Regions from separate parts of the Tessaracoccus lacteus genome, predicted to be linked through region 1. Evidence: riboswitches for the same ligand, from Rfam matches in the RefSeq annotation. Region 1 holds a riboswitch; the other holds the start of a gene.
The links. A riboswitch is a leader RNA that binds a small molecule or an ion and turns the genes downstream of it on or off. The one in region 1 is predicted to bind cobalamin.

Region 1 (7,901 bases):
CGACCCTGCGCAGCTCAGGACCAGGCTGAAGCCCAAGGGCCCGGGCGTCGCGACGCTGATCCTCGCCCGCACGCTCGACGGTGCGCGGGCGATCGTCGCCGAGCGGCTACGCTGAGGCGCCCTCCTCGTAGCGGCCGACGCGGTTCGTGCGGCGCAGGATCCGCAGCAGCGGCCGCCCGATCAGTACCAGCGTGATGATGGTGGTGAAGGCACGTCCGAGGTTCCAGCCGAGCGACGTGGCGGCGCTCCAGACGAGGAACCGGTGCAGATTCTCCATCAGCGGCGCACCCGCCACGTAGCTCACCTGCGTACCGAGCCCGAGGTTGAAGGGCCAGAACGACAGGTCGACGAGCATGCCGTACAGGAAACTCGCGACGAAGGCGTACAAGCACAGAACGGCGATCTCCACCCAGCCCCTGACACGGGGGAGCAGGCCCGCGAACATGCCCGTGAAGGCGAAGGCCAGCATCTGGAACGGCAGCCACGGCCCGACGCCACCCGTCAGCAGGGCCGAGGTGAACATGGTGGTGCAGCCGAGCAGGAACCCGAACGTCGCGCCGAACACCCTTCCGCCCAGCAGCAGCGGCACGAACACGAACTCGATGCCGGCGGTGCCGGCCCCGAGCGGCCGGGCAAGGGCCCCCAGCGCGGACAGCACGCCCAGCATCGCGAGCGCCTTGACGCCGATGGTGCCGCGGGTGAGCTGCGTGACCATGATCCCGATCACCACCGGGAGAATGATCGCGAACACGAACGAGGACTGCGAGTTGCCGTCGAGGCTCGCCGACGGGGTGACGATCAGCGGCCAGGTGAATGCCAGCAGCGACGCAACGGCGACCAGCGCGAGCATCACGGCGGACGGAAGGTCGATGCGCCGGGTCATGACGCCCTGGCCCCCTGTTCCGTCAGCGCACATGCCACCTCGGCAACGGTGAGGACGTCGTGCGGATGGAAGACCTTGGCGACCTGCGGCGAGAATCCGGGCGAGGCGCAGCACACCGTGCGGGTCGGGCCGTCCGCGACGACGTCGCCGTCGGCCAGCACGACGCACCGGTCGGTGGCCTGGGCGGCGAACTCCACGTCATGTGTCGAGATGAGCACGCACGCGCCCTCGTCTGCGAGCTGTCGGACGATGTGGGAGAGCTCTGCCTTCATCTTGTAGTCGAGACCGCGGGTCGGCTCGTCGAGGCAGATGACGGCGGGACGGGCCGCGAGCTGGATGGACAGCACCAGCGCAAGCCGCTGCCCCTCCGACAGGTCGCGCGGGTTCCGGCCGCCGGGCAGGTCCGCGCCGAGCCGGGTCAGGATCGCCCGGGTGGTGCCCGCCTCGACGCCCGACTCCTTGTCCGCCTGCGCGAGCTCCTCGTCGACGCTCGGCAGGTACAGCAGGTCCGACGGGGTCTGCGGGACGAGGCTCACCAGGTGCCGGGCGTGCGTGTCGTCGACGACGCGCGGGTCGAAGCCGTCGATGTCGAGGGTCCCGGTACTTGCCACGGCCCCCTGCAGCGCCCACATGAGCGATGATTTGCCGGACCCGTTTCGCCCCATCAGCGCGACGACCGTCTGCGCATGCAGCTCGAGGTCGACGCCGACGGCGCGCAGCTGCCCGTAGCGGACCTCCAGCTTTGCCCGCGCGACGGTGCGCAGCCCCTCGCCGCTCCAGGAGACATTGCCCTCCGGCAGGTCGGGCAGCCGGACGTGCGGCCCGTCGTCGGCGACCTTCCGGCGGGCGTCGCGGACGCTGGTGGCGACGCTCGGCCAGCCGAGCACGCGGGACAGCTCGGCGAGCGGCGGCGTGACATCGGAGACGCCGAAGACCTCGGCCGTGCTGCCGAACACCGCGCTGCCGTCGCCGGGCAGCCAGATCGCCGAGTCGGCGTGGTGCATGACGCGCTCGAGCCGGTGTTCGGCGAGCACGACGGTGAGGCCGACGTCGTAGACGAGCGTGGTGATGGCCGCCAGCACGTCCTGCGCCGCGGTCGGGTCGAGAGCCGAGGTGGGCTCGTCGAGCAGCAGGACGCGCGGCTGCGCGGCGAGCACGGAGGCGATGGCGACGCGCTGCTGCTGGCCGCCGGACAGCTCGACAAGGGCTCGGCGCCGCAGCTCCGCGATGCCCATCAGGTCGAGGGTCTCCTCGACGCGCTTGCGCATGACCGATGGCGCGAGGCCCAGCTGCTCCATGCCGTAGGCGACCTCGTCCTCGACGGTGTCGGTCACGAACCCGGCCATCGGGTTCTGCCCGACGTAGCCCACGAGGTCGGCGAGCTCGCGGGGGCGCACGCCGGTGATGTCGCGGCCGTCGATCAGCACCCGGCCGCCCATGGTGGCCCCGCTCGCGTGCGGCACGAGCGAGTTGACGGTGCCGAGCAGCGTCGACTTGCCGGTGCCGGTCCGGCCGACGAGCACGCACAGGTCGGACTCGCGGATGCGGCCGGTCACGCCCGCCAGGACGGGGCGCGTCGCCTCGGGCTGCGTGATGGTGAGGTTCTCGAACTCGATCATGCGGAGACCTTCGGGTCGGGGGTCGTGAAGCCTGGGACGACGAGCACGACGGCGGCCAGCGCGGCGAGCGGCGGCAGCGTCGGCCACGTCAGCGGGCTGGTGGAGGGGCTCAGAGCGGCGCCCTGCGCCGAGGACAGCCACAGGAAGAGGGCAAGGGTCGCCACACCGCAGACGAGGGTCAGTACCTCGGGGCCGCCCCAGGGGGCGGGGCGGTAGACTGTCACGCCGAGCTGTCGCCCGGCCACGCGCATCCCCCAGACGGTCAGCGCGAGGCCTACCAGCAGCAGGGCGAGCGCTACCAGCGTCGCCGGGCTGAGACCCAGGGCCGTCGTCGAGGTCGTCGGCACGCCGAGCAGCGCGTAGATGCCGCCCACGATCAGCAGGAGCGCCACGATCAGCTGCCAGGTGCCGCGACGCGGCTCGTCGGCGCGCCGGGTGCGGCCGTAGCCGCGGGCCTCCATGGAGCTGGCGAGCAGCAGCGACCCCTCGACGCTGTCCTCGATCACGGGGATCAGCGTGCCGGGCACGGCGGCCAGCCCGCGCCGCCTGCCGCCGCGGAGCCGCTGGCCGCGCCTGACGCGGTGGACCGACGCGATGAGCTGGGGGATCAGGCCGAGCGCGATGACCACGGCGGTGGAGATGTCGCGCAGCGCGGCGGGGACGGACTTGAGCGCGGTGCGCGGGTTCGCGAGCGAGTTCGCGGCGCCGACGCACAGCAGCATGACGGCCAGCCGCAGCGCGTCGAAGAAGGCGAACGCGAGGCCGTCGACGGTGACTGGGCCGCCCAGCGTGATGCCCGCCGCCCAGGCGGGCAGCTGCACCGACGGCAGCGTGAACAGCACCGGTCCGGAGCGCACGCCACCGATGACGATCTGGAAGAACAGGCGCATGCCGACGATGAAAGCGCCGATCATCAGGTAGATCTTCAACGACCTGGCCCACGGGGTGTCGGGGCGGCGGCGCAGCACCACCACGACGACGGCAGCGGCGAGGCAGGCGATGACCAGCGGGTTGGTCGTCAGGCTGACGGCCGCGCTGGCGCTCAGCGCCCAGCCCCACCAGGCCCACGGGTGCACGAAGCGCCCCTCGCGCCGCTGGTCGGCGACGGGAGGGGCGGCCTCGGCGGGTGCGATCCGGGGCAGCAGGCGTGGCATACGGCTCAGCGACCGCCGAGCGGGCCGGTCTTCTTACGACGCCCGACCTGCCAGGCGATCAGCCCGGCGCCGACGGCGACCACCGCGATGCCGACGACGATCCAGCCCATCGTGCCCGAGTCCTCAGGGGTCTCCTCCTCGGCAGCCTCGCCCTGCGTGGCCTCGGCTCCGGTGACGGGCAGGTCCTGGGCAGTGGCCCCGGCCGCGGGTGCGACCTCGGTGCCGTCCTGGACGATCTTCAGCGTGGGCGGAGTGCAGCCCTCCTCATCCGCCTTGTTGTAGCACCAGGCCTCGATGGTGCCGCCCGCCGGGACGCTCTCGGCGGGGCCGGTCTGCGCGTAGGCGTACTCGGCGCCCGCCGAGCCCTGCCAGTAGTTCCAGTACTGGCCGTTGAAGGCGGCCGGGCACTCGGACGGTTGGCCGCCCAGCGTGCAGACGAAGTTGCTGGAGTCGTAGCCGATGGCGACGCCGGCGGCCTCGATAGCCGCGATGCCGGTGGCGGGGGTGCCGACGCATTGGTTGGCGATGACGGTGCCCTCCTCGTCGACGATCAGCAGCCACACCTCATCGGAGGACAGGCACTCGCCGACGGCGTTGGACTCGCCGTCGGCGTGGGCGGCGAGCGGCGCCGTGAGTAGGGAGAGGGTCATGGTGATCGCGCCCAGCAGGGCGACCACGAGTCGTCGGGTCATTCGGAGCTCCTTCGCGGCACGCGAGGAACGCATCCGGTGAGCCCGGAAGCCGCGCATTCCTCGACGCAACAGTTCAGTTCCCGGCCTCCGCAGGTTCCCGGCTCGGCTCTCGCCTCACGGTTGCGGGTCAGCGCCGGATTCGCACCGGACTTCCCTCTCGGGCCGCGCCCGCGGTCGGCGGGCACCCGTCAGCCTAGTGCGCCGGACATGCGCTGTGCCGAAACGCGCGGTGCATTTTCCCCGTCAGCGCCCGCCGAGCGCGCCGGAGGGGCCGCTGCGGCGTCGGCGGGCGACCAGCACCAGGACGGCGACCGCCGCCGCGAGGCCCGCCGCGGTGCCGATCAGCGCCCAGGGGGTGCCGGTGTAGCACCAGCCCTCGACGGAGCCGGCCGGCGGCCGGTACCCCTGCGCGCCGCTGTCCGAGTAGTCCCAGGCCCCGACGTGCCAGGGGCTCACCGGCTTCCCCACCTCGAGACTGGGCCCGTCCGCGACGGGCATGGCACGTCTAGCCATGCTCTGGCGTCGAAGCGGAAGATGAGATGGAGCCGGTGGACTAGCGTCGAGGCATGTCGTTTGCTCCCGAACTCACCGTCCTCGGCTACGTCACCGATCCAACCAGGCGGCGCGTGCTGCTGGTGCACCGCATCGCGCGCTCCTCCGACGAACAGCTGGGGAAGTACAACGGGCTCGGCGGGAAGGTCGAGCCGGGGGAGGACGTCGTCGCGGCCATGCGCCGCGAGCTGATGGAGGAGGCGGCCATCGACGCGACCGACCTCGAGTTGCGCGGCACCGTCTCCTGGCCCGGTTTCAACGGCCGCGACGTGTTCGGGTTCGTGTTCCTCATCACCGGCTTCACCGGCGAGATCCCCGACTCGAACGAGGAGGGGACGCTCGCCTGGCACGACGTCGCGACGATGATGCGGCTGCCGATGTGGGACGGCGACCGGCACTTCCTACCGCTGGTGTTCGACGCCTCCATCGCACAGTTCCACGGCGTCATCCCCTACGACGGCGGGCACAGCACCGGATGGCAGGTCACCACGCTGCCGAGTCTTGGCACTCGGCTTGAATGAGTGCTAACTCCGCGATAACTTAGACATTGGCACTCGACCCCGTCGGGTGCTAACCGGCCAGGCGGCACCCGCGACGACGCCCGGCCCCTGAATGCAAGCAAGTGACCCGGGGCAACCCGGATAACGAAAAGAAAGGTGTTGACGTGGCAACCACGATCAAGCCGCTCGAGGACCGTATCCTCATCCAGCCCCTCGAGGCCGTTCAGACCACCGCCTCCGGCCTCGTCATCCCCGACACGGCCAAGGAGAAGCCGCAGGAGGGCAAGGTCGTCGCCACCGGCCCCGGCCGCGTCGATGACAAGGGCAACCGCATCCCGCTCGACGTCGCCGAGGGTGACGTCGTCATCTTCAGCAAGTACGGCGGCACCGAGGTCAAGTACGACGGCCAGGAGTACCTGCTCCTGAACGCCCGCGACATCCTCGCCGTCGTCTCCAAGTAAGGACGCGCACCCATGGCAAAGATTCTCGCTTTCGACGAGGAGGCCCGCCGGGCGCTTGAGCGCGGCGTCGACGTCCTCGCCAACACCGTCAAGGTGACGCTCGGTCCCAAGGGCCGCTACGTCGTCCTCGACAAGCAGTGGGGCGCCCCGACCATCACCAACGACGGCGTGACCGTCGCCAAGGAGGTCGACCTGGAGGATCCGTACGAGGATCTCGGCGCCCAGCTGGCCAAGGAGGTCGCCACCAAGACCAACGACGTCGCCGGTGACGGAACCACCACCGCCACGGTGCTCGCCCAGGCCATGGTCCACGCCGGCCTGCGCGCCGTCGCCGCCGGGGCCAACCCCGTCGGCCTCAAGCGCGGCATCGACAAGGCCGTCGAGGCCGTCGTCGATCAGCTGGCCGCCAACGCCCGCGCCATCGACACCACCGACGACATGGCCTCGGTCGCCACGATCTCCTCGCGTGACGAGCAGATCGGCGCCCTGATCGCCGATGCCTTCGACAAGGTCGGCAAGGACGGCGTCATCACCGTCGACGAGTCCAACACCTTCGGCACCGAGCTCGAGTTCACCGAGGGCATGCAGTTCGACAAGGGCTACCTGTCCCCGTACTTCGTGACCGATGCCGACCGCATGGAGGCCGTGCTCGAGGATCCCTACATCCTCATCCACTCCGGCAAGGTCTCCTCGATGAACGACCTCCTGCCGCTGCTGGAGAAGGTCATCGCAGCCAAGGGCACCCTGTTCATCGTGGCCGAGGACGTCGACGGCGAGGCGCTGTCGACCCTGGTCGTGAACAAGATCCGTGGCACCTTCACCTCAGTCGCCGTCAAGGCCCCGGCCTTCGGCGACCGCCGCAAGGCCATGCTCGAGGACATCGCGATCCTGACCGGTGGTCAGGTCGTCGCCCCCGAGGTCGGTCTCAAGCTCGACCAGGTGGGTCTCGAGGTGCTCGGCCGCGCCCGTCGCGTCGTCGTCACCAAGGACAACACCACGATCGTCGACGGTGCCGGTGAGTCCGACGAGGTCGCCGGTCGCGTCGCGCAGCTGCGCGCCGAGATCGAGCGCACCGACTCCGACTGGGATCGCGAGAAGCTCCAGGAGCGCGTCGCGAAGCTGGCCGGTGGCGTGTGCGTGATCAAGGTCGGCGCCGCCACCGAGGTGGAGCTCAAGGAGAAGAAGCACCGCATCGAGGACGCCGTCTCGGCTACCCGTGCGGCCATCGAGGAGGGCATCGTCGCCGGTGGCGGCTCCGCGCTCATCCACGCTGGCTCCGTGCTGCAGGACTCCCTCGGCCTCACCGGTGATGAGAAGGCCGGTGTCGAGGTCGTCGCCAAGTCGCTGGTCGAGCCGCTGCGCTGGATCGCCGAGAACGGCGGCGAGGCCGGCTACGTCATCACGACGAGGGTCGCCGAGCTGCCCGTCGGTCACGGCTACAACGCCAAGATCGGCGAGTACCAGAACCTCGTCGAGGCCGGCGTCATCGACCCGGTGAAGGTCACGCGTTCCGCGCTGGCCAACGCCGCCTCGATCGCCTCGCTGCTGCTCACCACCGAGACCCTCGTGGTGGACAAGCGCGAGTCCGACGACGACAAGTGAGTCGCTGAACTCTCCCGCGCGGCCCCGTCCTGCTTCGGCAGGGCGGGGCCGTCCGCTTGTCCGGGGATCTCATTGAGGGGGCCGATGACGCGCTATGCGGCGACATAGGTTAGGGTGGCCTACGTTGCACATACCGCAACACCGCAGTTGTGAAATTGACTGGGACCGTCACACGGAGGAACCGACGCATGACACTGTCGTTCGAGGCGCCGAAGACCGAGGTCGAAGGGCGCGCGGCGGCGCTTGCGCGCAGGCTCGTGGGAGGGGCTGGGGCGGCTTCGCTCGACGCCTACCGCGTCGGCGAGTGTCTCGAGTTTGTAGCGCACGGCATCGCCGAGGACGGCTCGCTGGTGGTCGCCGCGATCCCCGCGGGCGCCCTGGCCGCAGCCGGCGACGGCGTCCCGATCGACGTGCGCCTCGACGTGGTGAAGCAGGCCC
Region 2 (7,901 bases), 430 kb from region 1:
TAGGAGCGACCCCAGCTCGGCCAGGACTCCGACCCGTACACGCGCACGTAGGAGCGGCCCGCGGGCAGCGAGACGCTCTGGCTGGCCAGCCAGGTGCCGCTGGATCTGCTTCCGGTCAGGGCGAACGAGTGGATCCGGGCCTTCGACGGGCCGTACACGTCGACCTCGTACACATCTCCCGCACCGAGCCCGGACGGGAACGTGAGCTTCAGCGACACGCGCGCGGCGGTGTCCAGATCGACGGCGAAGTAGTCGTAGTCGTAGTTGTAGATGGACAGCGACGACGCGGAGGTCGGCTTGCCGAGCGTCAGGACGTCGGGCGTGGAGAAGTTGGCGTTGGACTCGGTCTCGACGTTGCCGGGCGTGACGTCGGCCCGGATGGTGTAGCGCTGGCCCCAGGTCTCCCAGGATTCGTTCCCGCGGATGCGCAGGAAGAGTCGCCCGGCCGGGGCGTAGGTCGCCTTGGCGCGCAGCCAGCTGCCGTCGCTCCGCAGGGCCGTCACGTTGAACGCGTAGAGGTAGCTGCCGGACGAGTTGTAGACCGTGACCTCGTACGCGTCCCCGCCGAGACCCGCCGGGAATCTGAGGTCGAGCGTCACGCGAGACGGAGACGGCACGTCGACGGCGTAGTAGTCGTCGTCGTAGTTGTATCTCGACAGCGAGGACCCGGCGGTCGCCTGGCCGAGGGCCAGGACGTCGGGGGTGTTCCTGGTGGCGTTGGGCTCGGTCTCGACGTTGCCGGCGGTGAAGCCCACCGCCAGCGTGTACGGCCTGCCCCACGTCTCCCAGGTGTTCTTTCCGTTCACGCGGACGTAGAGGCGGCCCGCGGGAGCGTAGGTGGCCTTCGAGCGTAGCCAGCTGCCGTCGTTGCGCAACCCGGACACGGGGAAGTCGTAGAGGATGTGGCCGTCGGAGGTGGCGACCTGGACCTCGTAGGCGTCGCCGCCGAGGCCGGACGGAAACCGGAGGTCAAGCGCAACGCGGCCCGCCGACGGCAGGTCGACGGCGAAATAGTCGATGTCCTGTGACGAGGTGCTCAGCGACGAGGCACTCATGGTGTCGGTCAGGGCGAACGCGTCGGCCGTGGCGCGGGTGGCGTTCGGTTCCGTCTCGGAGACGGTGGCAGCGGCGGCGGTGGTCGGCGCGAGCATCGGCAGCAGGCCGACGATCAGGGCGACGATCAGGCCGGTCGCGAGGCGGCGTTTCGGGCGCGGAGCGGTGTGCATGTCGAGAAATCCCCCCAGAGAACAGGGGTCCCCCATGGCCCCCCTGATAGAAACCTAATGGGTGGCAGGTCTATTGAGACCAGCCGGTCTCATTCCGGCAGGTGCCGGCGCCGAAGTTCACGGCCGGGATGGCGGTGCCCGAGTGCCGGTTCGCCTTGACGCTGACCACCTGCACGGAGTACCCCGTCCCATGCATGGTGTCGCCTAGGGAGAGATGTCCGCCCCCCGGATAGACAGGTGATGGGGCGACGCTACGCCCCGGGGTGGGGCAGCAGGGGCTGGCGTGGGCGCCGCGCAGCGCTGTGCTAGCGTCGCGGCCATGCTGATCTCGCGGGGCCTGGGCATCGCACTCGGCGTGCTGGCGGACCGGATCCTCGGCGACCCGAAGCGGCATCACCCCGTCGCCTGGTTCGGCACCTGGGCGGCGAAGGTCGAGGAGCGCACCTACCGCGACTCGACGGCTGCGGGCGCGGTGCACGTCGCCGCCGTCGTCGCTCCGGTCGCCGCGGTGGCCGTCGTCCTGGAACGGGCCACCCGCCGGCACCCGGTCGCGCACGCGGCCTCGACCGCGCTGGTCACCTGGGCGGTGATCGGCGCCACCAGCCTGGCCCGCGAGGGCGAGGCGATGGCCGACAGCCTCGACGCGGGCGACCTCGACGGGGCCCGGGCGCGGGTGAACAACCTCTGCTCGCGCGACCCCTCCAAGCTCGACGAGGAGGGCGTCGCCCGCGCTGCCTGCGAGTCGATGGCGGAGAACACCGCCGACGCGGCCGTCGCCTCGCTGCTCTGGGGGGCCGTCGCCGGCATCCCGGGCATGGTCGTGCACCGCTGCCTCAACACCCTCGACGCGATGATCGGCTACCGCAACGACCGGTACCGGCACTTCGGCACCGTTGCGGCCCGCCTCGACGACGCCGCCGACCTCGTCCCCGCCCGCGTCACGGGAGCCACGGCCTGCCTGCTGGCGCCGGTTGTCGGCGGGTCGACGCGGGAGGCGTGGCGCGTCATGCGCCGCGACGCCCACCGGCACCCCTCGCCCAACGGCGGCTGGTGCGAGTCGGCGTGGGCCGGCGCGCTGGGCGTGCAGCTCGGCGGCGTCAACGTCTACTTCAGCCGCGAGGAGAGCCGCCCCCTGCTCGGCGACGGACCGCGCCCCCGGTCGGCCGAGCTGAGGAAGGCATCCCGGCTCGTCACCCTCGTCACGGGCGCCGTGACCGCCGCCGTCGCCACCTCACTCATCGCCATCGGAAAGGCCCGCAGATGACCGGTCTGCTCATCGCCGGCACGTCCTCGGACGCCGGCAAGTCGCTGTTCGTGACCGGCCTTTGCCGCGTCGCCCGCCGCCGCGGCATCGACGTCGCGCCGTTCAAGGCGCAGAACATGAGCAACAACTCGATGGTCTGCCCCGACGGTTCCGAGATCGGCCGGGCGCAGTACCTGCAGGCGCTGGCCGCCGGCGTCACGCCGACCTCCATCCTCAACCCGGTGCTGCTGAAGCCGGGCACCGACCGGAGATCCTTCGTCGTGCTCCGCGGCCAGCCGCACGGGATGCTCGAGGCCGGGGAGTACACCACCGGCCGTCGACACCTGGCCGAGGCCGCGTTCGCGGCGTACGAGGAACTGGCCCGCGAGCACGAGCTGGTCATCTGCGAAGGCGCCGGGTCGCCCGCGGAGATCAACCTCAGGGTCGGCGACTACACCAACATGGGCCTGGCCAGGCAGTTCGACCTTCCCGTCGCGCTCATCGGCGACATCGACCGCGGGGGAGTGCTGGCCTCCATCTTCGGCACCTGGGGTCTCCTCGACGATGATGACCGCGCGCTGCTCGCCGGCTTCATCATCAACAAGTTCCGCGGCGACGAGTCCATTCTCGCGCCCGGCCTCGAGGAGATCACCCGCCGCACGGGGCTGGCCGACTTCGGCACGCTGCCCTGGCTGGAGGGGGTCTGGATCGACGGCGAGGACGCCCTCGAGGTCGGCCGCTGGCGCCACGACGCCGCGTCGACGTCCCCGGACGACCTGAGCGTGGCCGCCGTCCGGCTGCCGCGCATCTCCAACGCCACCGACGTCGACGCCCTGGCGCAGGAGCCGGGCGTCGACGTGGTCGTCACCGTCGACCCTCGCGAGGTCGAGCGCGCCGACATCGTGGTGCTGCCGGGCTCCCGCTCCACGCTGGGCGACCTCGCCTGGCTGCGGTCCACCGGCATCGCCGACGTCATCGCGGCCCGCGTCGCAACCGGGCGGCCGGTGCTGGGTATCTGCGGGGGATTCCAGATGCTCGCCCGCACCATCGACGATCCCGTTGAGGGCGACGGCATCGCTGACGGCCTGGGAGCGCTGCCCGTCGACGTGGTCTTCCACGCTGACAAGGTGCTCGGTACCCCGCGTGGCGCCTGGCGAGGCATCCCGGTCGACGGGTACACCATCCACCACGGGCGGCCCGTGATCGACCCCGGCCACGAGGACTTCCTCGGCGGGGTGCACGAGGGTGTCGTCTGGGGAACCATGTGGCACGGCGCGTTCGAGTGCGACGACTTCCGCCGCGCCTGGCTGGTCGACGCCGCTCGCGAGGCGGGTCGGGACTGGGAGCCGAGTGGGAAGAGCGTCGGCTTCGCCGCGCTGCGCGAGAGGATGATCGACACAACCGCCGACGCCATCGAGCACCGCATCGACGTGGACGCACTCCTGGGGCTGGCGCGTTGACGGACCCCGGCTGGGCACGACGCCCGGGCCAGTGCCAGACTGGTTACACACCAGCATGAGGTGCCGAGGAACCCGGTGTCAGTCCGGGACGGTCCCGCCACTGTGACCGCGCGTGAGCGCGGGAGTCAGGAACTCGCCCGCATGCGCCATCACTGAGGGCGAGAGACCCAGGAAGGCTGGCATACATGCCGCTCACTCACATGCGCCCGCGCCTCATCGGCATCGGCGTCGGCCCCGGCGACCCCGACCTCATCACAGTCAAGGCGCTCTCCGCGCTGTGCGCCGCCGACGCCATCCTCGTGCCCGCCACGGAGGCCTCGGGAGACGGCCCCGGCCGCGCGGAGCAGATCGTGGTGGCCGCGGCCCCGGAGGTGGCGCACGCCATCGTGCGCGTCCCCTTCTCCATGGCCGACCGCAGCGGGGTCACCGACCGCCGTCGGGAGGCCTGGCAGACCTCCGCCGACGCGGCGCTCGCCGCCTACGCCCGCGGCGCGCGGACCGTCGCGTTCGCCACCGTCGGCGACCCGAGCGTCTACTCGACCTTCTCGTACCTGGCCGCCTACGTCGCCGACCGGGTTGCGGACCTCGAGATCGAGGTCGTGCCCGGCATCACCGCCATGCAGGCGCTGGCCGCCGAGTCGCGCACGCCGCTGGTCGAGGGCACCGAGACGCTGGCGCTGGTTCCGGTGACCGCAGGCCTCGACGTGCTGGGCCGCGTCCTCGACACCGTCGACACCGTCGTCGCCTACAAGGGGGGCCGTCGGATGCCGGAGGTCGCTGGACAGCTCAGGGAGCGAGGCCGCGACGCCGTCGTCGGCGTCAACGTCGGCCTCGAACGGCAGGAGCTGTTCGGCCTCGACAGGCTCGAGGCCGACCGCAAGGTCGGATATTTCAGCACGGTGATCATCCCCGCGAGGCGGGACGGTCAGGAGACAGGAGGCAGGCTGTGAAGCGCGGCAAGGTCATCTTCGTGGGAGCCGGCCCCGGCGCCGACGACCTCATCACGATGCGCGGGTCACGGGCCATCGCCGAGGCGGACATCGTGATCTGGGCGTCCAGCCTCGTCCACCCCGGCATCGTCGCCGGTGCCCGGCCCGACGCGCTGGTCGTCGACTCCGCCAGCGAGGCGCTGGAGGACACCGCCATCCACTACCGGCGCGCAGCCGAGGAGGGCCTGACCGTCGCCCGGGTGCACACCGGCGACCCGTCCATCTACGGCGCCACCGGCGAGCAGTACGAGATGTGCCGCCAGCTCGGCCTGGACTACGAGACCATCCCCGGCGTCTCCGCCTACTCCGCCACAGCCGCCCGGATGAACGCCGAGATCACCATTCCCGAGGTCTCCCAGTCGTTCATCCTCACCCGGTTGGAGGGCGGCCGCACGCCCATGCCGCCGAAGGAGACCGTGAGGTCGTTCGCCGCCCACGGCGCCACCATGGCCCTGTACCTGTCCGCGGCCCGCAACAAGGTGCTGCAGGAGGAACTGTTGGCCGGCGGTTACGACCCGGCGACGCCCTGCATCATCGGCTACCGGGTCAGCTGGCCCGACGAGATGATGATCCGCTGCCGCCTAGACGAGCTGTCCGAGCGGATGCGCGAGCACAAGCTGTGGAAGCACACCATCGTGATGGTCGGCCCCGCGCTGGCCGAGGGCCACAGCGGTACCCGCTCACACCTGTACCACCCCGGCTTCCGGCACGAGTACCGCGCCGCCGAGCCCGAGGCCCAGCAGGAGCTCCGCGCGCACGGCGCCGGCGCCGTCGATCTCTCCAAGGAGAACTGATGATCCACGTCCACGGCTACCTCGGCGGCCTCAGCGCCGAGACGCGCGCGCTGGCCGCCAGCTCGGCGCTGGTCGTCGGTGGCCGCCGCCACCTCGCCGACCTCGGCGTCGAGCCCGAACGGCAGGTCGTGCTCGGGGCGCTGACCCCGGCCATCGAGCGCCTCGCGGCCCTCGGCGCGGATGAGGACGCCCTCGTCATCGCCAGCGGCGACCCCGGCTTCCACGGCATCCTGCGTCGGCTGCGGCTGGCCGGGCTGCCGGTCACCGTGGCGCCCGCCGTCAGCTCGGTCTCCGCGGCCTTCGCCGCCGTCGCGCTGCCCTGGGACGACGCCATCGTCGTCTCCGCGCACGGCAAGCCCCTCGACGCGGCGGTCGAGGCCGCCTCGCAGCACCCGAAGGTCGGCGTCCTGACCTCCCCGCACGCCGGGATCCGCGAGCTCGCCGCCGCGCTGGCCGGGCTGGGCAGGCACTACGTGCTGGCCGAGCGCCTCGGCGAGGCCGACCAGCGGGTCCGCGTCTTCACCGAGCAGGAGGCCAAGGCCGTCGCGGACGTCGAGGAGCCTAACGTGGTCCTCATCCTCGACGGCACCCCGGACGACACCGCGCTCATCTCGGGCGAGGCGACGGGGGAGGGCCCACACACGCCCGTGGTCGGGCAGCTCACCAACTCGCCGGCCGCCCGGCGGCACGCGGACGCGATCGACAAGGCGCTCGGCGTGACGTCCCGCCGCTACGACGGTCCTGCGAAGGTCTCGCTGCCGAGGGCGTGGCAGGACTGCGACCTGATCGTCAGCCACCTCGCGCTCGGCGCCACCACCCGGCTCGTCGCGCCGCTGCTGAAGCACAAGAAGACAGACCCGGGCGTCGTCGTGGTCGACGAGGCCGGCCGCTTCGCGGTTCCGCTGGTCGGCGGCCACGCCGGCGGCGCCAACGACCTGGCCCGCCGCATCGCCGACGGCCTCGGCGCCACCCCGGTCCTGACCACCGCGACCGACGCGCTGAACCTGCCGGCTCTCGACACGCTCGGCTGGGCCTACTCGGGGGACGTGGCCGGCGTGACCCGCGCCCTGATCGACGGCGAACCCGTCGCGGTCGAGAAGGCCCATGGCTGGCCGCTGCCCCCGCTACCCGCCAATGTGGCGGTCGGCGCCGAGAACCCGATGGCCCGCATCGTCGTGACGGACACCGTCTCGGTGCCGGGCTCGCCGCTGCCGACCGTCGTGCTGCACCCGAAGAGCCTCGTGGTGGGCATGGGCTGCAACCGCGGCACCGGCGTGGACGTGCTGCACGCGCTGCTCACCGAGACCCTCGAGGCGAACGATCTCGCGGTCGAGTCGGTCGCGGCGATCACGACCGTCGACGCGAAGGCCGGGGAGATCGGCCTGATCCAGCTCGCCAACCGGCTCGGCGTGCCGCTCAAGGACTACGACGCGGCCGAGCTCGCGACCTTCGAGGTGCCCACGCCCAGCGACGCCCCGCTGAAGGCCGTCGGCACGCCGTCGGTCGCGGAGGCCTCCGTGCTGGCCCGCGGAGCCGACCTGATCGTCACCAAGCAGAAGAACGCGGACGCCACCTGCGCCGTCGGGCGCATCCCGGCTCGCGGGAAGCTGAGCGTCGTGGGTCTCGGCCCCGGCGCCCGCGACCTGCTGACGCCCCGCGCCGTCGAGGCGCTGCGCTCCTCCACTCTGATCGTCGGCTACGGCCCCTACGTCAAGCAGATCCGCGACCTCGCACGCCCCGGCACCACGGTCTTCGCGTCCAAGATGGGCACAGAGGAGGAACGGACGGCCAGGGCGATCGACGCGGCCCGCGCCGGCGAGAACGTGTCGCTGGTCTGCGGCGGGGACCCGGCCATCTACGCGATGGCCAGCCCGGTCCTGGAGCAGGGCACCGACGGCATCGACGTCGACATCGTGCCGGGCGTCACCGCGAGCCTGGCGGCCTCCGCCATCCTCGGCGCGGCGCTCGGCCACGACAACGCGACCATCTCGCTGTCCGACCTGCACACCCCCTGGGACAGCATCGAGCGCCGCCTGCACGGCGCGGCGGTCGGCGACTTCGTCGTCGCGCTCTACAACCCGCGCAGCAAGAAGCGGACCGCGCACCTGCCGCGGGCGCTGGAGATCCTCGGCTCCCACCGGCAGCCGTCGACGCCGATCGCCGTCGTGCAACAGGCCTGCCGGCCCCGC

Region 2: another riboswitch for cobalamin. It lies ahead of cobI (precorrin-2 C(20)-methyltransferase); the one in region 1 lies ahead of QH948_RS10385 (hypothetical protein).

The regions. Positions count from the first base shown of each region.
Region 1 is NZ_CP123967.1:2,228,876-2,236,776, reverse strand. Features, by position in the region: gene QH948_RS10405 (class I SAM-dependent methyltransferase) at 1-115, shown strand, start outside; gene QH948_RS10400 (ECF transporter S component) at 107-883, opposite strand; gene QH948_RS10395 (ABC transporter ATP-binding protein) at 880-2,502, opposite strand; gene QH948_RS10390 (CbiQ family ECF transporter T component) at 2,499-3,656, opposite strand; gene QH948_RS10385 (hypothetical protein) at 3,662-4,348, opposite strand; cobalamin riboswitch at 4,420-4,546, opposite strand; gene QH948_RS10380 (hypothetical protein) at 4,592-4,861, opposite strand; gene QH948_RS10375 (NUDIX hydrolase) at 4,915-5,421, shown strand; gene groES (co-chaperone GroES) at 5,565-5,861, shown strand; gene groL (chaperonin GroEL) at 5,874-7,463, shown strand; gene QH948_RS10360 (hypothetical protein) at 7,652-7,901, shown strand, end outside.
Region 2 is NZ_CP123967.1:1,802,289-1,810,189, reverse strand. Features, by position in the region: gene QH948_RS08360 (hypothetical protein) at 1-1,226, opposite strand, end outside; gene QH948_RS08355 (hypothetical protein) at 1,297-1,422, opposite strand; gene QH948_RS08350 (cobalamin biosynthesis protein) at 1,546-2,490, shown strand; gene QH948_RS08345 (cobyric acid synthase) at 2,487-3,929, shown strand; cobalamin riboswitch at 3,953-4,084, shown strand; gene cobI (precorrin-2 C(20)-methyltransferase) at 4,115-4,879, shown strand; gene cobM (precorrin-4 C(11)-methyltransferase) at 4,876-5,712, shown strand; gene cobJ (precorrin-3B C(17)-methyltransferase) at 5,712-7,901, shown strand, end outside.